Saccharopolyspora erythraea: one gene and its partner. Each later gene encodes a partner of the first gene's protein in a complex. Links are inferred from orthologs where the notes say so. Each region holds a gene or a part of one and is shown in the gene's direction. Other genes may lie near its edges.

What was found. The genes of interacting proteins can lie anywhere in the genome.
Region 2: the proteins of mfd (region 1) and uvrA are in contact, whole or in part, in a crystal structure (PDB 4DFC), measured with the Escherichia coli proteins. The link is inferred for Saccharopolyspora erythraea from one-to-one orthologs.

The regions. Positions count from the first base shown.
Region 1 is NZ_CP054839.1:931,916-938,143, forward strand. What follows is about bases 1-4,090. They hold mfd (transcription-repair coupling factor), read left to right. Parts: upstream 1-305; coding sequence 306-3,890; downstream 3,891-4,090. Other genes in these bases: HUO13_RS04280 (PQQ-dependent sugar dehydrogenase), read right to left, coding at 1-91. Also shown: HUO13_RS04290 (BCCT family transporter), read left to right, coding at 4,230-5,921. UniProt on the Escherichia coli protein: Couples transcription and DNA repair by recognizing RNA polymerase (RNAP) stalled at DNA lesions. Mediates ATP-dependent release of RNAP and its truncated transcript from the DNA, and recruitment of nucleotide excision repair machinery to the damaged site.
Region 2 is NZ_CP054839.1:6,629,294-6,634,825, reverse strand. The notes cover bases 2,034-5,434. They hold uvrA (excinuclease ABC subunit UvrA), read left to right. Parts: upstream 2,034-2,372; coding sequence 2,373-5,234; downstream 5,235-5,434. Other genes in these bases: HUO13_RS29620 (serine hydrolase domain-containing protein), read right to left, coding at 5,352-5,434. Also shown: HUO13_RS29640 (hypothetical protein), read right to left, coding at 1-154; HUO13_RS29635 (MBL fold metallo-hydrolase), read right to left, coding at 133-810; HUO13_RS29630 (maleylpyruvate isomerase family mycothiol-dependent enzyme), read right to left, coding at 1,095-1,880; more of HUO13_RS29620, read right to left, coding at 5,435-5,532. UniProt on the Escherichia coli protein: The UvrABC repair system catalyzes the recognition and processing of DNA lesions. UvrA is an ATPase and a DNA-binding protein. A damage recognition complex composed of 2 UvrA and 2 UvrB subunits scans DNA for abnormalities.

The DNA.
Region 1 (6,228 bases):
GCGCGGGCGCGGTGGGCGCGGGGGTGCCGGCGCCGGCACAACCCGCGAGAACGACGAGGCAGAGCACGGCGGATGCGGCGGACCGAAGCATGCCGTCCAGTGTGACACCGGTCATAGACGGACGGCTGCCGTTCGATCCGGCGGCAGGCCGTCGGGGCGGAGTCGTAGGCTGGACCGGCGAACCCCCGGCAGCGGCCGCCCGACTGGTGCGTGCAGCCATGTCCACCGGCAGCCCTGGCGCATCGGGCGAAGTCCCGGGCAGGGGTGTGTCCGCGTTCTCAGACGTTCGGTGCGAGGTAGATGCCATGAGCCAGGCCGGTCCCCTGCGCGGACTGCTCGAAACCATGCTGCGCGACAGCGCCGTCCGCCAGGTCGTCGAGGCCGTGGACCGGCCGCGCCTGGTGCTGGAGGGCCCGGCGGCCGCCCGCCCGCTGGCCGCCTCCGCGCTGGCCGCCGCCGACCGCCCGGCGCTGCTGGTGACCGCGACCGGCCGGGAGGCCGAGGAGGTCGCCGCCGCGGTGTCGGACCTCATCGGCTCCGACGGCGTGGAGGTCTTCCCGTCGTGGGAGACGCTGCCGCACGAGCGGCTCTCCCCGCGCGCCGACACCGTCGGCCGCAGGCTCGCCGTGCTGCGCAGGCTCGCCCACCCCGAGGAGCACGAGCACGGCCGGGTCAGGGTGCTGGTCACGACGGTGCGCAGCCTCATCCAGCCGATCGCGCCCGGGCTGGGCGAGCTGGCCCCGGTGCGGCTGCGCGTCGGCGACGAGCACGACTTCGAGGAGCTGGTCGAGCGGCTGGCGGCGCTGGCCTACAACCGGGTCGACATGGTCGAGAAGCGCGGCGAGTTCGCGGTGCGCGGCGGCATCGTCGACGTCTTCCCGCCGACCGAGGAGCACCCGCTGCGGGTGGAGTTCTGGGGCGACGAGGTCACCGAGGTCCGCCCGTTCTCCGTCGCCGACCAGCGGTCGCTGCCCGACGCGCAGGACACCACCCTGTTCGCGCCCGCCTGCCGAGAGCTGCTGATCACCGAGCAGGTGCAGGAGCGCGCGGCCAAGCTCGCCGAGCAGCACGAGGCCGACGCGCACCTCAACGAGATGCTGGGCAAGATCGCCGGCGGTGCCCCGGTCGAGGGCATGGAGGCGCTGATCCCCGCGCTGTGCGAGGGGGAGATGCGGCTGCTGACCGACCTGGTCCCGAGCGGCACGCACGTCGTGGTCGCCGACCCGGAGAAGGTGCGGGCGCGCGCGGCGGACCTGGTGCGTACCGGCCAGGAGTTCCTGGAGGCGTCGTGGATGGTCGCCGCCGACGGCGGCCGGGCGCCCATCGACCTCGGTGCCTCCGCCTACCGCGGCCTGGCCGAGGTCGCCGCGCACACCGAGTCGGCCGGCCTGCCGTGGTGGACGCTGACGCAGCTCAGCAGCGAGGACACCGAGGACGACGGAGTCGTCCGGCTCGCCCTCAAGCAGGTCGACGCCTACCGCGGCGAGGTGGAGCGAGCCTTCGCCGACCTCCGCGCGCACACCTCCGCCGGCGGTGCGGCGGTGCTGGTCGTGGCGGGTGCGGGCACCGCTCAGCGGGCGGTGCAGCAGCTCCGGGAGGGCGAGCTGCCCGCCCGGCTGGCCGAGGACGGGCTCACCGGCGAACCCGAGCCAGGCGTGGTCACGGTCGCCCGCGGCGGCCTGGAGGACGGCTTCGCCGCGCCCGAGGTCGCGCTCGTGGTGCTCACCGAGGCCGACCTGACCGGCGGGCGCGGCGGCACCTCCACCAAGGACATGCGCCGGATGCCGTCGCGGCGCCGCAACGCCGTCGACCCGCTGGCGCTGAAGGCCGGCGACTTCGTCGTCCACGAGCAGCACGGCATCGGCAAGTACGTCGAGATGGTGCAGCGCACCGTCGGCGGCGCCACCCGCGAGTACCTGGTGCTGGAGTACGCCAGCAGCAAGCGCGGCCAGCCCGGCGACCGGCTGTTCGTGCCGACCGACCAGCTCGACGAGGTCTCCCGCTACGTCGGCGGCGAGCAGCCCACGCTGAACAAGCTCGGCGGCTCGGACTGGAAGAACACCAAGGCCAAGGCGCGCAAGGCGGTCAAGGAGATCGCCGCCGAGCTGGTGCAGCTCTACGCCGCCCGCCAGTCGGCCCCCGGCCACGCCTTCGGCGGCGACACCCCGTGGCAGCGGGAGCTGGAGGACGCCTTCCCCTACACCGAGACCGGCGACCAGCTCGCCGCCATCGACGAGGTCAAGGCCGACATGCAGCGCGAGGTGCCCATGGACCGGGTGATCTGCGGCGACGTCGGCTACGGCAAGACCGAGATCGCCGTGCGCGCGGCGTTCAAGGCGGTCCAGGACGGCAAGCAGGTCGCGGTGCTGGTGCCCACGACCCTGCTCGCCCAGCAGCACCTCAACACCTTCACCGACCGGATGCGCTCGTTCCCGGTGACGGTCAAGGGCCTGTCGCGCTTCACCGACCCGCTGGAGTCCGAGCAGACCACCACCGGACTCGCCGAGGGGACCGTGGACGTCGTCATCGGCACGCACCGGCTGCTGCAGACCGGCGTCCGCTACAAGGACCTCGGGCTGGTGGTCGTCGACGAGGAGCAGCGCTTCGGCGTCGAGCACAAGGAGCACATCAAGGCTCTGCGCACGCACGTCGACGTGCTGACCATGTCGGCGACGCCGATCCCGCGGACGCTGGAGATGAGCATGGCGGGCATCCGCGAGATGTCGACCATCCTCACCCCGCCCGAGGAGCGCCACCCGGTGCTGACCTACGTCGGCGCCTACGACGAGAAGCAGGTCGCGGCCGCGATCCGGCGCGAGCTGCTGCGCGACGGCCAGGTTTTCTTCGTGCACAACCGGGTGCAGACCATCGAGAAGGCCGCGCGGCACCTGCGCGAGCTGGTGCCGGAGGCGCGGATCGTCACCGCCCACGGACAGATGAACGAGGACCGGCTGGAGAAGATCATCCAGGGCTTCTGGGAGCGCGAGCACGACGTGCTCGTGTGCACCACGATCGTGGAGACCGGGCTGGACATCTCCAACGCCAACACCCTGATCGTGGAGCGCTCCGACGTGCTGGGCCTCTCGCAGCTGCACCAGCTCCGCGGCCGGGTCGGCCGCGCCCGCGAACGCGGCTACGCCTACTTCCTGTACCCGCCGGAGAAGCCGCTGACCGACACCGCCCACGACCGGCTGGCCACCATCGCGCAGAACTCCGAGCTGGGCGCGGGCATGGCGGTGGCGATGAAGGACCTGGAGATCCGGGGTGCGGGCAACATCCTCGGCGCCGAGCAGTCCGGCCACATCGCGGGCGTCGGCTTCGACCTCTACGTGCGGCTGGTCGGCGAGGCCGTCGAGGCGTTCCGCAGGCACGCCGGTGCCGAGCCCGGGGCGGGCGAGGAGGAGCTGCCGGAGGTGCGGGTCGACCTGCCGGTGGACGCCCACATCCCGCACGACTACGTGCCGGGGGAGCGGCTGCGGCTGGAGGCATACCGCAAGATCGCCGCGGCGGCCGACGCCGAGGCCCTCGACGCGGTGCGGGCCGAGCTCACCGACCGCTACGGTCAGCTGCCCGAGCCCGTCGAGCGCCTGCTCAAGGTCGCGGCGTTCCGCCAGCTGTGCCGCGCGCACGGGGTCACGGAGGTGACCCTGCAGGGCACGTCGCTGCGGGCGGCTCCGCTGGAGCTGGCCGACTCGCAGCTGGTCCGGCTCAAGCGGCTGTACCCCAAGGCGGTGTACAAGGCCGCGGTGCGCACCGTCTCGGTGCCGCGGCCGACCGAGGGCGCCGCGGGGGGCCGGATCGGCGCGCCGCCGCTGCGCGACGAAGCGCTGCTGGACTGGTGCGCGAAGCTGCTCGAGTCGCTGGCCGGGCGCCCCGCGCCGGTGGGCTGACGCCCTCGCCAACCCCGAGGGGCGACGCGGGCGGGCGGTCGCAACCGCGTAGGCGGCCTCTGGTCGCCTGTGCGGTTGTCCGACCGGCTCGGTACCGCCCGCGCCGGGCGGTACGCACCATCCGCCCGTGTCGTCCGGCCATTGATGGCCGTGGACGTCCGGCCTTCGACGGCCTCGCGCGGCCGTAGCACCTCCGTGGCGCCTCCGCCGCGCGGCGTCACTCTCGCAGGTCAGACCACGGGAGTGGCGCGCGTGGCTGGAGGCACTCCTGAGTTGCCGGGAACGCGCCTTCGAGTGACGGTTGACGCGACTCCCATGGTCACGAGGAGGCGCGACGTCATGGCGGAGCACAGAGATCTCGTTCAGGTGCCCGGTGCGGGCGCGAACGGGCACCGGGCGCGCACCGACTTCGTCGTCTTCGGGGTCACCGCCGCCATCACGGTGTTCTTCGTCCTGTGGGGCGCGCTGTCCACCGCGACGCTGGCCAAGGCCGCAGGCGACGCGCTGTCCTGGCTGGTGACCAACATCGGCTGGGGGTTCGTGCTGGCGTCCACCGCGTTCGTCGTGTTCGCCGTGTGGCTGGCCTTCAGCCGCTACGGCACGATCCCGCTCGGCGCCGACGACGAGGAGCCGGAGTTCCGCACCGTCTCCTGGATCGCGATGATGTTCAGCGCCGGCATGGGCATCGGCCTGATGTTCTTCGGCGTGAGCGAGCCCCTCGCGCACTTCGTCAACCCGCCGCCGGGGACCGTGCCGCCGTTCTCCGACGAGGCCATCGAGGTCTCGATGGCGACCACCCTGTTCCACTGGACCCTGCACCCGTGGTCGATCTACGCGGTGGTCGGGATGGCCATCGCCTACAGCAGCTTCCGGCGCGGCCGCAAGCAGCTGATCAGCGCTGTCTTCACGCCCCTGATGGGGCGGCGCTGCGACGGACCGATCGGCAGGCTGATCGACATCCTGGCGCTGTTCGCCACCCTGTTCGGGTCGGCGGCGTCGCTGGGCCTGGGCACCCTGCAGATCCAGGGCGGCATGCAGGCGGCGGGCTGGATCGGCGGGGTCAGCAACACCGTGCTCGTCCTGATCATCCTGGTGCTGACGATCTGCTTCGTCCTGTCGGCGGTCTCGGGCATCGCCCGCGGCATCCAGTGGCTGTCCAACATCAACATGGTGCTGGCCGCCCTGCTCGCGGTGTTCGTGTTCGTCGTCGGCCCGACGGTGTTCATCCTCGACCTGCTGCCGACGTCGGTCGGCGTCTACCTGCGCGACTTCGCGACCATGATCGCCAGGTCCGGGGCGACCGGCGGTGCCGAGATGAACACCTGGCTGTCGAGCTGGACGATCTTCTACTGGGCGTGGTGGATCTCGTGGACGCCCTTCGTGGGCATGTTCATCGCGCGCATCAGCCGAGGGCGCACGATCCGGCAGTTCGTCGGCGGTGTGATCCTGGTGCCCAGCGCGGTCAGCCTGGTGTGGTTCTGCATCCTCGGCGGCAGCGCGATCAGCATCGAGGACGGGGGCATCGACGTCTACCGCAGCGGCGGTGAGGAGGCGCAGACGTTCGCGGTGCTGGAGACCCTGCCGCTGTCGATGGTCACCACCGTGCTGGTGATGGTCCTGGTGGCGATTTTCTTCGTGTCGGGTGCGGACGCGGCGTCGGTGGTCATGGGCACGCTGGCGCAGCGCGGAACGATCGATCCGACCCGGTGGATGGTGATCTTCTGGGGTGCCGCTACCGGGGCGGTGGCCGCGATCATGCTGGTCATCGGCGGTGAGGACGCGCTGAGCGGGATCCAGAACCTGACCTTCATCGCCTCGGCGCCGTTCGCGATCGTCATGGTGCTGCTGTGCGTGGCGCTGACCAAGGACCTGCGCGAGGACCCGCTGATGCAGCGCGGCCAGAAGGGCGCCGAGGTGCTGGAGCAGGCCGTCATCGCGGGCACCGAGCGCCACGGCGAGGACTTCCGGCTGGAGGTCGGCCCGATGGAGTCAGGCGAGGAGGGGGCGCAGGGGACCGGCCGGCAGTCCTGACGGCCGGTCCCGCCCTGGAATATGCCAACTGGCTCATCCTGCGCGGCCTGCGCGACGGTAATGTCCTTGGCGGGACCGATGGACGCCGACGCGTGCGGACGATAACCCAGGGTGACCGAGCGGGGTATCCACTGACCGGGCGTATTTCCGGCTCGGGTCCTTCGCCGATCAGCTAATCCAGTTGCGGCATCAGGATGATTTCCGGCCGCTTCCCGGATCGTTATCCGGTCAAGAACTGATGCAAGCGGTGACTCTCTGTCAAACTCGGGCCGGTCCTCGTGGCGAATTGCCTTGGGGAGCCCGGGAG
Region 2 (5,532 bases), 5.7 Mb from region 1 along the record:
TCATGGTGAAGCCGGGCGAGTGCGACTCGCGCAGCTCGTCGAGAACCGACGAGTCGCACTCGGTGCCCAGCCAGCGTGCGAGCAGGCGGTGCTGCCGCTCGACTTCGGCCGCGACGCGCCCGGCGAGGTCGGTCACCAGCCGCGCTCGCGCCACTCGGCGAGCTTCGGGCGCTCGGCGCCGAGGGTGGAGTCGTCGCCGTGCCCCGGGTAGAACCAGGTGTCGTCGGGCAGCTCGGCGAAGACGCGGGTCTCGACGTCGTCGATCAGCGAGCGGAAGTCCTCCGGCGACGTGGTCTTGCCGACCCCGCCCGGGAACAGCGAGTCGCCGGTGAACAGGTGCGGGTGACCGGCCGGGTCGCGGTAGAGCAGGGCGATCGAACCCGGCGTGTGCCCGCGCAGGTGGATGACCTCCAGCGCGGCCTCGCCGACCTGGATCGTCTCGCCGTGCTCGACCAGGCGGTCCGGCGGCACCGGCAGCTCCGCCGCGTCGGCCGGGTGGGCCATGGTGTAGGAACCGGTCTGGCCCGCGATCGACCCCAGCGCCTGCCAGTGGTCGCCGTGGCGGTGGGTCGTGACGATCGTGCGTAGGCGCGGGCGCTGGTCGTCGTGGCCGAGCAGGTCGGCCAGCCGCTCGGAGTCGTTCGCCGCGTCGATCAGCAACGCGTCGCCCGTCCGGCGGCAGACCAGCAGGTAGGCGTTGTTGTCCATCGGGCCGACAGACATCTTGGTGATGGTCAGCTCGTCCAGCTCGCGCCGGGCCGGAGCGCCGCCGGCCTCGACGTGTCCCGTGTACTGTCCTCGTGGCTCCACGCCAGCGAGCCTAACGGCAGGTGGAGGCGCGGCTCACGTCAGCCGTGGGTGAGTTTCCCGCGCGGCGGATCATCCGCCCGGCCCAGGCAGCGGGCCATGCAGCCGCCGACGGCCTACACAGCGGGAAGCGACCACACAGCGGACGGACGGCCGCCCAGCCGACCACGCCGCCCAGCCGACCACGGCGGATCAGCAGCCGGACTCCCGAGCTACGGCGTGTTGCGCATGGGACAACCGCGCACTTCCGTTGCGGGAGAACACAGAACGGCCCCGGAACCAGGCCCTCAGAGCCAGGGCGGCAGGGTCGGCAGCGGGTCGCCGGTGAGCCGCTCGCCGCTGGTGCGTCCGAGCAGCCACCCCAGCATCGCGCCGGGGTCGCCGTGCACCTGGCTGGGCCGCGACGTCGTCCCGCGCAGCTCCCAGCTGCGCTCGCGCCCGTCGAAGTCGACCACGACGGTGAGCGCGGGCACATCGTGCCTGCCGCCGAACTGCTGGACGACGTCCTCGAGGACCTCCTCGACGTCGGGGCGCGGGATGTCGTCGAATCCGAAGCCGTGGTCGAGGTCGACCAGGTGCACCCACACCTCCAGCAGCCGCCCGCGCAGCACCCCGTGCGCCGGGATCGGGTCGCCCGCGCCGTCGAGCACCTCGGCGGTCCACGCCCACACCGGCAGTTCGCGGGCGGCGCGGGCGAAGCGCTCGCACGACGCCGCGAGGTCCTCCAGCAGCAGCTGCCTGCCGCGCACCGCGCCCTCGTCGATGTCGGCGTCGCGGTCCGACGCGCTGGCGTACATGGGGTGCTCGACGCCTGTGCGCGCCCACCGCAGCAGGTTCAGGAACCCGTCGGCATTGCGCGCCACGTGCGATATGACGTGCGCCCGGGTCCACCCCGGCAGCAGGCTCGGCCTGTGGATCGACAGCTCGTCGAGGCTCCTGGCGGTCTCCATGAAGCGGTCGCTGGCCTGCTCGATGGCGGCCAGTGCGACCGAGGTCCGGTGGGCTAGCTGCGCGGCGCCGGTGGTGCTTTCGATGTTGCTACGGTCGCCGGCCCCGAGAGCGATGTCAGCCATGGGTCGTCCTCGCTTCAAAAGGGGATTGCCGGTGCTGCACGCCGGTGAGGTTTCGAGCGTAGATGCGAGGGCGCCGAGGCCGACAGTGCCCATTCCGGGGTAATTTTGCGTATCGTCGGACGAGGCCCCGGCGCGGTGACGCCGTCCTCACGGTCGGTCACTCGTTCAGGTGACAGCGGGTGACAGTGGACACAGGTCACGCGGTGGTGGACCGGACGCGATCCGAGACTGTCGGTGCCCCCGAATAGCATTGATGTGCGACGTCCTGCAGGCGTTTCACCCCGGCGCCGACCGCGGTGCGGCACCCGGCGCACCACCACCGGTGCGCGGCCGTGCACCACTGCGGTGCCGATGCCGGTGTCTCGCTCGGGACGTGCCCGCTGACCCGTTGGGGCCGGCACCGCCTCCTGCCCACACCCGGGCCCGTCCGACACCGGGCCCGCACCGCCGGGGGGTCGCACCCGACCCGGCGAGAACTTCGAAGGGATTGCAGTGGCTGACCGCCTTGTCGTCCGCGGCGCCCGTGAGCACAACCTGCGCGGGATCGACCTCGACCTGCCCCGGGACAGCCTGATCGTGTTCACCGGGCTGTCCGGCTCCGGGAAGTCGAGCCTGGCTTTCGACACGATCTTCGCCGAGGGGCAGCGACGCTACGTCGAGTCGCTGTCCGCCTACGCCCGGCAGTTCCTCGGGCAGATGGACAAGCCCGACGTCGACTTCATCGAGGGCCTGTCCCCGGCGGTTTCCATCGACCAGAAGTCGACCAGCCGCAACCCGCGGTCCACGGTGGGCACCATCACCGAGGTCTACGACTACCTGCGGCTGCTCTACGCCCGCGCGGGCAAGCCGCACTGCCCGGTGTGCGGCGAGGCGATCAGCAAGCAGACCCCGCAGCAGATCGTCGACCAGGTCCTTGCGATGCCCGAGCGCACCAAGTTCCAGGTGCTGGCGCCGGTGGTGCGCAGCCGCAAGGGCGAGTACGTCGACCTCTTCGAGAAGCTGCAGTCGCAGGGCTACGCCCGCGCGCGGGTCGACGGCGTGGTGCACCCGCTGGAAAACCCGCCGAAGCTGAAGAAGCAGGAGAAGCACGACATCGAGGTCGTGATCGACCGGCTCACCGTCAAGCCCAGCGCCAAGCAGCGGCTGACCGACTCGGTGGAGACCGCGCTGCGGCTGGCCGACGGCCTGGTACTGCTGGAGTTCGTCGAGGTCGAGGAGAACGACCCCCACCGCGAGCGCAAGTTCTCCGAGAACCTGGCCTGCCCCAACGGACATCCGCTGGGTGTCGACGAGCTGGAGCCGCGGTCGTTCTCGTTCAACTCCCCCTACGGCGCCTGCCCGGACTGCGTCGGCCTGGGCATCCGCAAGGAGGTCGACCCGGAGCTGGTCGTGCCCGACGAGGAGCTGTCGCTGGAGGAGGGCGCGATCGCGCCGTGGGCCGGCGGGCACACCGCCGAGTACTTCACCCGGCTGCTGACCTCGCTCTCGGAGGCGATCGGCTTCCGGATGGACACCCCGTGGAACCGGCTGCCGACCAAGGTCAAGAAGGCGGTGCTGCACGGCACCAACGACCAGGTGCACGTGCGCTACAAGAACCGCTACGGCCGCACCCGCTCCTACTACGCCAACTACGAGGGCGTCATCCCGTTCCTGGAGCGCAGGCTGGAGCAGACCGAGTCCGACTACGCGCGCGAGAAGTACGAGGGCTACATGCGCGACGTGCCGTGCCCGGCGTGCGACGGCACCCGCCTCAAGCCCGAGATCCTCGCGGTGACGATGGAGGGCGCCGAGACCGGTGAGATGTCCATCGCCGAGGTCAGCGCGCTCAGCGTCCGCGAGTGCGCGGACTTCCTGAACGGGCTGGTGCTCGGCCAGCGCGAGGAGATGATCGCCGGGCGGGTGCTCAAGGAGGTGCAGGCGCGGCTGGGTTTCCTGCTCGACGTCGGCCTGGACTACCTGTCGCTGGACCGCGCCGCGGGCACGCTCTCCGGTGGTGAGGCGCAGCGCATCCGGCTGGCCACCCAGATCGGTTCGGGCCTGGTCGGCGTGCTCTACGTGCTCGACGAGCCCTCGATCGGCCTGCACCAGCGCGACAACCACCGGCTGCTGGAGACGCTGAGCCGCCTGCGCGACCTCGGCAACACGCTCATCGTCGTCGAGCACGACGAGGACACCGTGCGCAGCGCCGACTGGATCGTCGACATCGGTCCCGGCGCCGGTGAGCACGGCGGTCGGGTCGTGCACAGCGGGCCGTACAAGGAGCTGCTCGACAACGAGGCGTCCGTCACCGGCGACTACCTGGCGCGGCGCAAGCACATCCCGCTGCCGGAGACCCGGCGGCGCAACGACCCCAAGCGCCAGCTCACCGTCGTCGGCGCCCGCGAGCACAACCTGCACCGCATCGACGTCTCGTTCCCGCTCGGCTGTCTGGTGGCGGTGACGGGGGTGTCCGGATCGGGCAAGTCCACGCTGGTCAACGACATCCTGGCGTCGGTGCTGGCGAACAAGCTCAACGGCGCGCGGCAGGTCCCCGGCAGGCACACCCGCGTCAACGGGCTGGGCAACGTCGACAAGCTGGTGCAGGTGGACCAGTCGCCGATCGGGCGGACCCCGCGGTCGAACCCGGCGACCTACACCGGCGTCTTCGACCACATCCGCAAGCTGTTCGCGGCGACGACCGAGGCCAAGGTGCGTGGCTACCAGCCGGGCCGGTTCTCCTTCAACGTCAAGGGCGGCCGGTGCGAGGCGTGCGCGGGCGACGGCACGCTGAAGATCGAGATGAACTTCCTGCCCGACGTCTACGTGCCGTGCGAGGTGTGCAAGGGGGCCCGGTACAACCGGGAGACCCTGGAGGTGCACTACAAGGGCAAGACGATCGCCGAGGTCCTGGACCTGCCGATCGAGGAGGCCGCGGAGTTCTTCAAGCCGATCAACGCCATCCACCGCCACCTGCGGACGCTGGTGGACGTCGGCCTCGGCTACGTCCGGCTCGGGCAGCCCGCGCCGACGCTGTCCGGTGGCGAGGCGCAGCGGGTGAAGCTGGCCAGCGAGCTGCAGAAGCGCTCGACGGGCAAGACGGTCTACATCCTCGACGAGCCGACGACGGGTCTGCACTTCGAGGACATCCGCAAGCTGCTCGGCGTGGTCAACGGCCTGGTGGACAAGGGCAACACGGTGATCGTCATCGAGCACAACCTCGACGTCATCAAGACGGCGGACTGGGTGCTGGACATGGGCCCGGAGGGCGGTAACGGCGGCGGCGAGCTGATCGCGGAGGGCACTCCGGAGGACGTCGCCGAGGTCGAGGACAGCTACACCGGCCGCTTCCTGGCGCCGATCCTCGCCGAGGGCTGATCCCCGCGCCCGGACGCTTCCCGGCGCCGGAGATGCGATCCCGCCTGATCAGGATGCACGTGATCAGGCGGGACCGCCGAGGATTCGCGGGGCGGGCCGGGCGGGCGCGCCGCCTGATCAGGGCGTGGCGGGAGCGCGGCTGAAAAGCCTGCCCCCGAGGTCCACGCCCACGACGGCGCCGTCGTCGTCGCGGGTGAAGTAGCCGCGCTCTCCCTGCAAACCGCCTTCGGTGACGACGTACTCGTCGCCGTCGCCGGGCAGGAAACCAGCGGCGGCCGGCGGGTAGTCCGGGGGCATC